DNA from 3 places in the Corynebacterium sp. S7 genome. Region 1 is predicted to be linked to each of the others. Evidence: predicted binding sites of a transcription regulator. Region 1 holds the regulator's gene; each other region holds the start of a gene.
What was found. The regulator LexA, encoded in region 1, represses DNA repair genes until DNA is damaged. The targets are predictions, from matches to a motif close to CGAACANNTGTTCG.
Positions count from the first base shown of each region.

Region 1 (4,191 bases):
AAAGACGTTGCAGCGGAACCATAGGCAACCGCGCTGCGCAGGCATTCAGCAGAGGAAAGCCCTTGTTGGCGAGCAATGAGGTAGCCAGCCAAAGAACAATCCCCGGCACCGACAGTGGAGACTACTTTGGTCGGTGGAGGAGTTGCGGCCCAGGCTCCTTCAGCAGTAATTAGGAGAGCGCCGGCCCCGCCGAGGGTGAGCACAATTTCTTGGACGCCTTGGTCTAAGAGAGGTTCTGCGGCGCTGAGTGCTGGGGCGAAGTCGCCTTCTTTTGCGGACTTTTCTATACCCAAGCCATCGTGACCGGTGAGCTGACCGAGTTCAAGGCCATTCGGCTTGATTATCGTGGGGGCCGAGCCGGGGAATCTACTCCCGAGTTCTTGAAGTGGTTGATCCGAAGTATCTACTGCAATCTGAGTACCTGGGGATTCACGATGGATAAGTTCAACGAGAGTGGCGTACCAGTCTTTAGGAGCCCCTGGTGGCAATGAACCTGCTAGGACGACAATGTCGGCATCGTGGCTCAGACTTGCAAGACGCTTCTCAATCGCCAGGATATTTTCACTGGAGAGTGTGGCGCCGGGTTCGTTGAGTTTAGTTGTGGTTCCGTCCGGTTCAGTGATGGCTGTGTTTGTTCGGACATTGCCATCTATCGGTAAAGCTTCGAAGTGCATTCCAATTGATGTGACTAGTGCAATGAAGGGATCGTTCTTTGCCGCCGGGAAAAATGCCAGTGTTTCCGTGTCAGAGAGGTAGAGCGCGTGAGCAACGTTGATGCCTTTTCCGCCTGCGCTACGCTGGGTTTTTGTCGGCCGCAAGACAGCACCGCGCGTCAATTGTTCGTCAAGACCCAGGGTGGCATCGATGCTCGGGTTGGGAGTGAATGTAAGAATCACGGTGCACCTCATTAGCGGAGTGATATCCGGAGATATTGATGGGACAAGTGGTTTGCGCCACAATGTGGACACACTAAGTATGCCCGATTGTGTCCGCTTTGCCAAGGGTTTGTGGGAATTGTGTCCAAAATCTTTCCCGGACACTCAGGAACCAATAGAAATCGGCGGGATTTTCCTCTAGGAGGCGAGGACTACTTCGATCCCACGCTCGCGAAGTTCGGAAGCAAAAGTTTCAGGCGCGTCGGTGTCCGTGATGACAACGTCAATCTGGTCAAGGGAAGCGAAGCTGACTAGATAGTCATTTCCGAGTTTCGTGGAGTCACACAGTACTACGACGTTTCGTGCGTTAGTGACCATGGAGGATTTCACTGCGGCTTCTTGGGCATCAGCCGTAGACAGGCCATGGTCGATGGTCAGTGCGTTTGTGCCGATGAAGGCCACGTCGGCCCGCATCAGCGCCAAGCTACGAAGCGCAGTATCGCCAACAACTGCCTGAGTAATGGCGCGCACACTACCTCCAAGAAGTTGGACGTTGTTTAAACCTGCACCGGAAAGCTCGAGAGCGATCGGTAGCGAATTGGTCACGATGGACCATTCATGTGATTGGGGATTTTCGGCGAGAAGATCAGCAAGGCCGTTGATGGTTGTTCCCGCATCGAGGAAGATGCTGCCACCTGAAGGCGGCAAGTAATCCAGCGCGGCCCGGGCAATTGCTGATTTTGCTGATGGGGAAGTTCTGAAACGGGTGTCCAGTGGGAATTCAGTGGTCAGAAACGATTGGCTCGCCACTGCGCCACCATGGACACGATGAACGACGCCCTCTCGGTCGAGTACCGCAAGATCTCGTCGAATGGTCTCTGCTGTGACGTCAAACTTCTGAGAGAGTTCGGTGACGTTGACGCGACCTTCGACTGCGGTCAACGAAGCAATTTGACGACGACGTTCCTCTGCATACATGGTTGGCCTTCTCGCTCTAGGGAACCGTTAAACCTCTATTCTTCCAAAGATTCATTTCCGAGTGTTTGGGAATCTGTCCGAATCCCCCCGCGAGGGTGTGAAAAATGTTGAAAGCCCCACCGAAGACGGAAAGTCTGGCGGGGCAAAGTAGCTGGGATGCTGGGGAGGGCGGGGCTAGAGACTGCGCATGACGGAGACAACCTTGCCCATGATTTCTGCTTCATCGCCCGGAATTGGCGCAAATGCGGGGTTATGAGGAAGGAGCCACACCCCCGTGGAATCCTTGTGGAATTCCTTTACGGTAGCTTCACCGTCGAGCAATGCGGCAACAAATTCGCCTTCTTCGGCAACAGGCTGCGCGCGGACAACCACCCAATCACCGTCGAGGATGCCGGCTTCGCGCATGGATTCGCCGACGACTTGCAGCATGTAGAGCTCGCCATCGCCGACTACGTCGGCGGGCATGGGGTAGTACTCCTCGACATGTTGTTCCGCCAAGATTGGGTTGCCTGCCGCAATCTGGCCCACGACCGGAATGTAATTGGTTTGCACTGACTCTGGGGGTGCTTCTTGTGCAGGCTTTTCCCGCTTCTTCAGCGGTGTTGAAGGCAGGTGGCGTAAATCAACGGCACGGGGCTTATTCGGGTCACGCCTGAGGAAGCCCTTCTTCTCCAGCTCTTTGAGCTGGTAGGCCACAGAGGAAGTGGACTGAAGGCCAGCTGCGTCACCGATCTCTCGGATGCTGGGCGCATAGCCGCGAAGTACAACGGCGTCTTGGATCACCTCAAGGATTCGCTTTTGGCGGGCGGAAAGAGTGGCCTGGTTTGGCTTCTTGTCGTCGGACTTTTTTGCGGGCATGTCTACTCCTAGTAACTAAAGCTGTCCGCGTGTGTGGCGAACCTCGTCTCGAATCCTCAAAATTAAACTTCTCCCCTCTATGTCTATCACGAAACTGCAAGTTTGTTCGACACATTCTTCTGAAGCGTGGACAAAATTTTCCCACCATGATATAAATCGAACATACGAACTATCGAACAAGTAATCGAGTTTGGTGTTCGAATGCGTCGATCATGGTGTTTATTATCAAGTTAATTCAATGGAGGAGAGACGATGACTGTACTAAATGGCAAGGTAGCACCCCGTAATCCAGCAAACCGTTCCTATGCTCAAGTTGTTCCTTCTGCTTCTACGTGGGATCTTGGCTTGCCGGGAGAGCTGAATGAAGCTGCTCGGAATTCATCAACTGTTCGAACTCTTTCGGCAAAGCGTCGAACACCTAGGCGGAATTTTGGCACCGCTGTATCGCCTGTGGCGGGGCGTGCTCAACGTATCGAAAGTCGACGCGAGCGGGGCGGAATCCTATTGGCAGGAACGTTGATGGGCATGAGCTTTATTGTCAGCGCTGCCATCGGTGGAGCGTTCGAGCCAGCAACTCCACAACCAGCAACTCCCGTAGATTATGTTGCTGAGATTTCCTCTACTGCCCGCTAACTACTTCGCCCTTAGGCCAGAGTTGACAGGCGAGTAGAATACCATCTTGTCTTGAAAGTTTCGCTCGCTGATAGAACTGGATGGCTTCCTACGTGCATTGCCCTTTCTGCCACAATGACTCTTCCCGAGTGATTGATTCCCGCATCATTGATTCAGGTACAGCGATTCGCCGTCGGCGGGAGTGCGCCTCGTGTCACGGTCGTTTTACTACTGTAGAAAAAGCCGTGCTGACTGTCGTGAAACGCAATGGTTTATCCGAGCCATTTGATCGGGACAAGCTTATTACCGGTGTACGCCGAGCTTGCCAGGGCCGTGATGTATCCGATGACGCACTCAAACGCCTCGCACAAGAAGTCGAAGAAACCGTGCGTAGCCAGGGCAGCTCCCAAATCCATGCCAATGAAATTGGCCTTGCCATTCTCGAGCCACTTCGTGCACTGGACGAGGTTGCCTACCTTCGTTTTGCCTCTGTTTACAAATCCTTCGAGAGCGCCGACGACTTTGAGTCAGAGATCCGGCTGATGCGTCGCCGTGATCGTGACTTGAATTAGGGCTCAGACTAGCGGCCGGGCACCACTTATGTGAGCTTGTCCACCATCTTTTGAATCCGGCGCTCCGATACTGGCTTCGGAGTTCCTAGCCGCTGTGCGAAAAGGCTGACTCGAAGTTCTTCGATTTGCCACATGATTTCTTTGACTTCGCGTGATTTTTCCCTGCCAGCAGGAAGTCGGTTGAGCTTTGCTTTTAGGTAGTTTTTCGTATTCGTCACTACTTCTTGGCGGTCGGCATCCTTGTCGGGGTCAATTGTCATTTCATCAAGGCGGATCTTCATTGCAGCACAATAGCG
Region 1 is NZ_CM136760.1:1,761,261-1,765,451, reverse strand. Features, by position in the region: gene ACXZ66_RS08465 (1-phosphofructokinase family hexose kinase) at 1-896, opposite strand, end outside; gene ACXZ66_RS08460 (DeoR/GlpR family DNA-binding transcription regulator) at 1,074-1,853, opposite strand; gene lexA (transcriptional repressor LexA) at 2,028-2,711, opposite strand; gene ACXZ66_RS08450 (hypothetical protein) at 2,964-3,344, shown strand; gene nrdR (transcriptional regulator NrdR) at 3,437-3,895, shown strand; gene hrpA (ATP-dependent RNA helicase HrpA) at 3,922-4,191, opposite strand, start outside.

Region 2 (4,191 bases), 1.1 Mb from region 1:
CATGGAACGGGCTGCCTCAATTACACCGGGGTCAATGGCCACGAGGTTTTGTTCAACAATGCGAGCCACCGTAAACGTGGCGGCGAAACACATCACAAAGGTTGCGGCGTTGGTGCCAATCGACGTACCTACCACCGCCACCGTGACCGGGTACATCATGGCGATCATGATGATAAACGGAATCGGGCGGAAGAAGTTGACCAAAATGTTGATGGTCCAGTACACGAAGGAATTCTTCAAGATTCCGCTCGGGCGAGTGGTATAAAGCAGCACACCCAAAAGCAGACCGAAGAAGCCGCCGACAACCATGGTGATAGCCACCATGTAGAGGGTCTCACCGATAGCCTGGACGAATACTGGCCCCAAGCGGTCCCAGTTGGGCTCGGCTAAGATCATTTCATTCATCGCACAATCTCCTGGATATCGGTGGTTTTCTGCAGTGAGGCGTAGAACTGTTGCACCGCAGCATCATCGCCGCCGAGACGCACAGTCATTTTGCCGAAGGAGTGTTGCTGCAAAGTTGTGACGCCACCATGCACGATGGAAATCGTGCCACCGTGCTCTCTGAGTGTGGCGGAGGCCTCAAAGAAGCCGGAATCCTCCGTCAGATCAATAGTGAACAGGCGCCCCTCGTGGGCAAGCAAGTCTTCTGCCTCGACCAAGTCTGGGGTATTGCGTAGCGACGAGGAAACGAACCGCTGTGCCACATGGGTTTGCGGATTAGAAAAGACCTCGTAGACGCTGCCGTATTCAACGATGCGGCCTTCCTCCATCACAGCAACCTTGTCGGCGATGGAACGGACGACATCCATCTCGTGGGTAATGACCACGATGGTGAGCCCTAGTTCTTCGTTGACGCGGCGCAGAAGCGTGAGGACTTCGTGTGTTGTTTCCGGATCGAGGGCGCTTGTTGCCTCGTCGGCAAGCAAAAGCGTGGGATTGGTAGCCAGCGCACGGGCGATGCCGACACGCTGCTTCTGGCCACCCGAGAGCTGCTCAGGGTAGCTTTTCCCCTTGTCACTCAGGCCGACGAACTCCAACAAGTCCTGGACGCGGGCTTTGCGCTGCTGCTTGTCCATCCCCGCGAGCTTGAGCGGGTACTCAATGTTGCCCGCCGCGCTGCGCGAGGAGAACAGGTTGAACTGCTGGAAAATCATGCCGATATTGCGACGCATGGTGCGCAGCTTGGACTCTGGCATACCAACGATGTCAGTGCCGTCGAGCAACAGTGAACCTGATGAGGGCGTATCCAGCCCGTTGATGAGCCGAACCAGTGTGGACTTACCAGCACCGGAGTAACCGATGACACCTAAGATTTCGCCTGGTTCGACAGTGAGATTGATATTATCGAGTGCCCGGACCTCGCTGGATCCGGTGGAGAACACCTTCGTGATGTCCCGGAATTCAATCCGGGTGCCGGTCGAGCTCACTACTTTGAAGCCTCCTCGAGGCGTGCGAGCACGTCATTGAGTTCGGACTGGTCACGGGTGACCTGGACTGCTGAGCCCTCGGAGTCCTGGGCAACAGCCTCGGTAACCTCAGGGGAGTGCCACAGCTCGACCAACTTGTTCAAGGTTGGGTCGCTGATGTCCTCGGCGCGGGCGGCGAAAACGTTGATGTATGGCTCCGCCTGGGTGGAGTTTGGATCATCCTGGAAGACTGCCTGATCTGGGGTGATGCCTGCGCGACCAAGCCAGGAGTTGTTGATGATGGCTGGGCGACCTTCCTGGAATACCGTTGGGGTCTGTGCCGCATCAATAGGGGTGATATCCACCTTGGATGCCTCAGTGTCGATGTCTGCTGGGGTTGGATCAGTCAGATCCGCTTCCTTCAGCGTGACAAGGCCAGCCTGGACCAGCACGTTGATGGCACGACCCTGGTTGGATGGGTCATTTGGGATGGCGATATTTTCGCCCTCGATGCCGTCCAGGGAGGTGTGATCCTTCCAGAACAGTGCCAGTGGGTAGATCTCGGTGGAGCCCACAATCTTAAGGTCCTCGCCGGAGCCGACGTTGTACTCGGCGAGGTACTTGATGTGCTGGAACTTGTTCACGTCCAGCTCGCCCTGTGCGAGGGCCTCATTGACCGGCGCGAAGTCAGAGAAAGGAATGATATCTAGCTTGATGCCTTCTTCAGCTGCGAGATCGGAAAAGACGGACCAAGCCTGCTGATCAGCATCAGTGGTGCCGATCTTGATGGTGGTTTCGCCCGAACCAGATGCACCATTCGAAGACGAATCGTTAGAGCAAGCCACGAGGCTGGTAGCTGCGATGGCGGATGCCGCGACTGTTGCGACAAAACGGGTCAAACGCATCGTATTCTCCCTGTAGGTAGATGGATTGGAAGTGATGGGCAATAACCTAGCACTTACTGGACAGCTTAGTCTAGTCGCCTTGGTCCTCCGTGATATTTCCACTATGGCACATATGTTCTAATAGTGCTAGCCTAAAACGCATGAGATTTAATGGAGGCGCGCCGCTGTCGTGGTCGCGGTTAGAGCGGATTTTGTCGGGGCGTCCATCGCCCACGCCAGTGTCCGTTGACCACTTGTCTCCAGATCTTGGGGGTGTACAACCCCGCGTGCAGGCAACGGTCCCGTTCGCTGAATTGCACGCTGTTTCGTCGTATAGCTTTTTGGGTGGAGCCAGCGAGCCGGAAGATCTTGTTGTCCGAGCGAAAGAGCTGGGCCTGGAGGCGTTGGCCCTGCTGGACCGGGATGGTTTTTATGGGGCGGTGAAGTTTGCGGAAGCCGCAGCGAAGGTGGATCTGCCCACAATATTCGGTGCCGAGCTGACTCTGGGCGATAAGGTGCTGCCCGTGCTGGCCAGAAATATTGAAGGCTATAAGCGCCTTTCACACCTTATTACTCAAGCCCGGATGGTCACCCGTGAAAAAGATGAGGTGCGTTACCCGTCGCTGGAGGGCATTGCCGAGCAGCTCGGCGGTCAGTGCTATGTCCTGGTGGGGTGGCCGTGGGCGGGGGAAATCGATCGTGTGGTCGAAGTTTTTGGGGTAGACAGAGTGGTTTTGGAGTACGAGGTATCTATGACCCCGGAAGACGCGGATCACCATGCCTTGTTAGACGAGTATCCGCACGTGCCCAGCATCCTCACTGCCCAGCCGGCTGCCGCTACCCGGGAGCACTCCCGGCTTGCTGCGGCGAAGCGTGCGCTTGGCAGGAGGCAATCGCTGGCCCATGCCCAGGGGCATTTGCATCCGATGGGCGCGAACTGGCTGCGCTCCGGTGAACGGATGCTGCAGATGGCGCCGGAGCGTCGCGCCCAGATTGACCGCACGGTAGACATTGCCCGTGAATGTGCTTTTACCCTAGATCTCATCGCCCCGAACCTGCCACGGTTTTCCACCCCGGACGGGCACGACGAAATGAGCTGGCTGACACACCTTGTGCGCGAGCGTAGCCAGGTGCGCTATGCCTCGCGCCCGGCGCAGGTGCGCGAGAAGGCGATGAAACAGATTGACTATGAGCTCGGTGTTATCGAACAGCTCACGTTCCCAGGCTATTTCCTCATTGTGAATGACCTGGTGGATTTCTGTCGCGAGAACAATATTTTGTGCCAGGGGCGTGGCTCGGCGGCGAACTCCGCGGTGTGTTTCGCCTTGGGCATTACTAATGCGGAGCCGATCAGCGCGGGCCTGTTATTCGAACGGTTCTTGTCCCCGGAGCGTGACGGGCCACCGGATATCGACATAGATATTGAATCCGGCCGTCGCGAAGAAGTCATTCAGTACGTGTACACCAAGTACGGTCGCGACAATGCGGCGCAGGTAGCCAACGTAATCACCTATCGCACGAAGGGGGCTATCCGCGATGCCGCGCGTGCCTTGGGGTATCCGCAGGGCGCGATCGATTCGTGGGCGAAGGGTTTAAGCGATCCGCCGGACAAGGTCACCGAACTTGCAGCCGAGTTTAAGGGCCAACCCCGCCACCTAGGAATTCACTCCGGGGGCATGGTTATTTGTGATCGTCCGATTGCCGATGTCGTGCCCACCGAATGGGCACGGATGGATAATCGTTCGGTGGTGCAGTGGGATAAAGACGATTGCGCCTCGGCAGGCCTAGTCAAGTTCGACCTTTTGGGCCTTGGCATGCTCGAGGCCCTGCACCACATGATCGACTTGGTGGAGCAAACCACGGGCAAGCGAGTGGAGCTCTGGGAGCTGGACTTGGCC
Region 2 is NZ_CM136760.1:646,566-650,756, forward strand. Features, by position in the region: gene ACXZ66_RS03195 (methionine ABC transporter permease) at 1-405, opposite strand, end outside; gene ACXZ66_RS03200 (methionine ABC transporter ATP-binding protein) at 402-1,430, opposite strand; gene ACXZ66_RS03205 (MetQ/NlpA family ABC transporter substrate-binding protein) at 1,430-2,314, opposite strand; gene ACXZ66_RS03210 (error-prone DNA polymerase) at 2,455-4,191, shown strand, end outside.
Region 2: a site for LexA is predicted at 2,420-2,433, ahead of ACXZ66_RS03210 (error-prone DNA polymerase). Genes of this name have one in related genera too.

Region 3 (4,191 bases), 1.3 Mb from region 1:
TTGAGGCCGGCTGCAGTACGACGGACTACCTTGTCCAGTTCATCGTAGGTTTGGCGGCGACCGAAGAACCATGTCGCTGGTTTTTCTGCATTAATGGCGAGATTGTTGTCGTACAGATCAAGCAACGTGGTGTCCCCATAATCGAGGGTGTGGGGAGTCCAAGGAGTGTAGTGATCCAACCAAGCCTTTGATTCAAATGCAGACATTCAATGATCCAATCGTTGAAGCTTTAGGTTCAAAGCTGAGAAATATGATGTAACAGCCAAGTATAACGAGGCTGGAATGGCAACGTCGCCACCACTGCGAAAGCCGATAACTTAGGCAGTGGTGGATGAATCAATGTCAGGAACAGGGAATAGTAGACGATCGGGTTGCCTGCCAGGTTCAGGAGCCTTCGATTTGTTTCGACGTTTTAATCTCTGGGCGGCAGCCTGTTCATAAGGGTGAGTGGTGTTGGGTTGAGGCGCACCACCGTTGGCAGGAATAACTGCTACATCGCCAGTTTCAGGGTCTCGGTCGATGTAACCCTTGTTTCCCGCTCCGTCTCGATTGTCATTATTGCACCTGTGGTGTTCTCGACATAAGGCGATGAGATTTTCTATATCTGTCATCCCGCCTTGTATGTAGGCTCTTATGTGATGAATTTCTAACTCGGTGAAAGGTTTTGTACAACCGAACCAGGCGCAAACTGCCTGGGCTGCTATGAGCGCCAGCCGAAGGTGTACATCAGCTAAGCGGGTCCGGCCCATGGAAAGAGGTAGTCCGGTAACTGAATCGACCTGAAGGATGAAGTCAGTTCCAGTGAGACCGAGTCGAAGAATATCGAAGCAGTTTAGGCCGAATCCCGTGTTGGTTGCGAACCGAGTCGTTTCGTCTGCGTCAGCGAGATCATCCAAAGTGATGGATAAGACCACGCTGCCGACACCCTTGTTGCGCTGGGATTTCTCGTTTGAGTATGACCGTATGATCTGCATGAACTGATCGAAGCCACGCTGCGACCGAGTGCGCTTATCGTCCTCGGGGTTGGCGGAGATATTGGTTCCAGGGGCATAACCAGCATCAATGTGGCTCTTGATCTGGGCAGCTTCACCTGCAGGAGCCATGATGGTGATTTTGCTCATCCCTTGGGAGTCTGGTTCTCCAATATGAATACTGCGCCTTGAATGGGCTTCGAATGGGTCCCGCTTGCCAGAGGTATCTCGTGCATTTCGGTTTGCCTTGTTCACTAGAGCTTCGACGAATTTGCGGAGGTCCTCGGGGCCACGTGTTTTTGCGGCCTCCATTGCTTCGGCATAGATCTCGTTTCGTCCTGGTTGGGAATTTTCGGACAAGTCCCGCAGTGCTTGGTTGATAATGCGCTGCTTTTCTTCTGAAGCCTTTCGGTCCCTTGCCTGTTGGCGTGCGCGAGCCTGAGCCTTACGCTCTTCTTCTTCCCGGCGCTTACGTTCCTCTTCTTCTCGTGCCTTGGCTTCCTCGTCGTCGGGGAGGATCTCAGGTTCAGGGACAACTACCGGCTTAAAGAGAGAATTGCCACGATCAATGCGATCAAAACCGGCGCGACGGCTCAGTCCAAGCTTTTGAGTTAAGTATTCAATTGGATAATTTCCACCGACGAGTTTGCCTGCATTATCGCGGTCGCAGATATAGGCGAATGATGCGTCAATTGTTGCCTTCAGATTGACAACGGATTCGAGGCGTTCAAAATCCTCGTGGATGTCGGACAAAGAAAGCGAATCAGGGTCCATCATGATCTCGGAAAGCTGTTCGAGCGATTGTTCTATCTGATCAACGATTTGTTTAACTTTCCGTGCCATGATCCCCCCTAATTTCGATCTTGTGTTCGACTTGATAATTGGAAGTCTACATGCAATCATGGAAAGTGCAAGAGTAAATAGAAAGAATGTTCTAATGAAGTTGGTGGTAATTGAGGCGGGAACATTCGTCGATAAGTGAAAAGTGATTAAACGGCAACCGGATCATTAGTGGTTTTTATTAGTGGGGCGACGAAGAAACTGCAGTTCTACGATGGGTGACACTCACTCGATGGCGAACGGAGAAAATATGAAAATTGCACTTTTTAGCACTTGTATCGTTGACGCCATGTATCCGAAGGTTGCGCATGCAACTGTTCGAATCCTTGAAAGGCTCGGCCACCAGGTGATTTTCCCATCGGGGCAGGGTTGCTGCTCGCAAATGCATGTGAATTCCGGGTATTTCGACGATGCATTGCCGGTCGTGCGGAACCATGTGCAGGCCTTTTCGAAGGAAACCTATGATGTGGCCGTTGCACCATCTGGTTCGTGTGTGGCGTCGCTTGGGCATCAGCAACCGATGATCGCGAGGGAAGGTGGGGACGAGGCCCTCGCGAAAGAAGCGGAAGAGGTCGCGGCGAATACCTACGAGCTTTCTGAGCTGCTTACCGATGTGCTTGGTATTACCGATGCGGCAACCCAACTTGGATCGTGGTTTCCGCAGAAGGTGACCTATCATCCTTCGTGCCACGGAATGCGGCTGCTTAATCTCGGTGACCGGCAAAAAGACCTGGTGAAGTCCGTCGAGGGAATTGAGTTTTTTGAATTGCCGGATGCTGAGGAATGCTGCGGATTTGGTGGCACATTCTCTTTTAAGAATCCTGACGTTTCCGGTGCCATGGCAGATGCGAAGATCCGCAATATTGAAAAGTCAGGTGCAGATTTGTGCACCGGTGGCGATGCATCGTGCCTGCTTCATTTAGGTGGCGCTCTGTCGCGGAAGAAGTCGTCGTTAGGCACCATCCATTTAGCTGAAATCCTTGCTTCGACTAGGGCTAACCCGCTGGATGTTTCGGGTCCGGTTGAGCTTTCCATCACCGAAGGAGTGAAATAATGGCTGCAACACCACTGGGCATGCCGGGAGTTCGTCATGCATCTGACATAAGCAACGTGCACATCAATATTCCATTTCCTGAATCTGCGAAACACGAATTAAAGAACACCCAGATGCGGAAGAATATCGGTCACGCGACTCATTCGATTCGAAATAAGCGCGGGCACGTAGTTTCTGAGCTGCCTGATTGGGAGCAATTGCGCGATGCCGGTTCAGCGCTGAAGGAACGCACGATGGCTCAGCTGCCCGAGCTGCTAGAAGAGTTCGAGCGCAATTTCACTGCACGCGGTGGACATGTTCATTGGGCGCGTGACGCAGTTGAGGCGAACGAGATTATTACCAAGCTCGTCGAGGAAACTGGATCGAAAGAAGTTATCAAGATTAAGTCGATGGCTACTCAGGAAATCAACCTCGAGGAGCATCTGAATCGTCATGGAATCACTGCCACCGAGACTGACCTGGCGGAGCTGATTGTGCAGCTTGGCCACGATAAGCCCTCCCATATTCTTGTTCCGGCAATCCACCGGAACCGCGACGAGATCCGCGAGATTGTCCTGAAAGAGATGCCGGATGTAGATCCTGAGCTGACAAACGAGCCTCACGACCTGGCAGAAGCTTCTCGCACTTATCTGCGTGATAAGTTCTTAACCACAAATGTTGCAATTTCGGGTGCGAATTTTGGTGTGGCAGATTCGGGCACGCTGACCATCGTCGAGTCTGAAGGTAACGGCCGAATGTGTTTGACCTTGCCCGATACTCTGATTTCGGTCATGGGGATTGAAAAGTTGGTGCCAACCTTCTCTGACCTAGAGGTCTTTCTACAGTTGCTGCCTCGCTCGTCTACAGGCGAGCGAATGAATCCCTATACCTCCATGTGGTCAGGGGTTACGCCAGGCGATGGCCCTCAAAACATGCACGTCGTGCTTCTAGATAATGGCCGTTCCGCCGTCCTCAACGACGAAAAAGGTCGTTCCGCGCTTCACTGCATTCGTTGTTCGGCCTGCCTGAACGTTTGCCCCGTTTATGAGCAGACCGGCGGACACGCCTACGGTTCGACTTATCCGGGGCCGATCGGGGCGATCCTGTCGCCACAGCTCACCGGGATTACTTCGGCAGAGAATGCCTCGCTGCCGTACGCTTCGTCGCTTTGCGGGGCTTGTTATCAAGTATGTCCGGTCAAGATCAATATTCCGGACATTTTGGTGCACCTGCGCGACGAGGATGTCCGTGCCCAGCACGCAGAGAACCAGCACGCAGAGGACCAGGAATCGGCAACTACGAAACCAAAGCGGAAGCTGCCCTCGCCGCCCTCCCAAATGGACGTAA
Region 3 is NZ_CM136760.1:458,143-462,333, forward strand. Features, by position in the region: gene ACXZ66_RS02250 (long-chain-fatty-acid--CoA ligase) at 1-206, opposite strand, end outside; gene ACXZ66_RS02255 (HNH endonuclease signature motif containing protein) at 318-1,814, opposite strand; gene ACXZ66_RS02260 ((Fe-S)-binding protein) at 2,062-2,865, shown strand; gene ACXZ66_RS02265 (lactate utilization protein B) at 2,865-4,191, shown strand, end outside.
Region 3: a site for LexA is predicted at 1,830-1,843, ahead of ACXZ66_RS02255 (HNH endonuclease signature motif containing protein). Genes of this name have one in related genera too.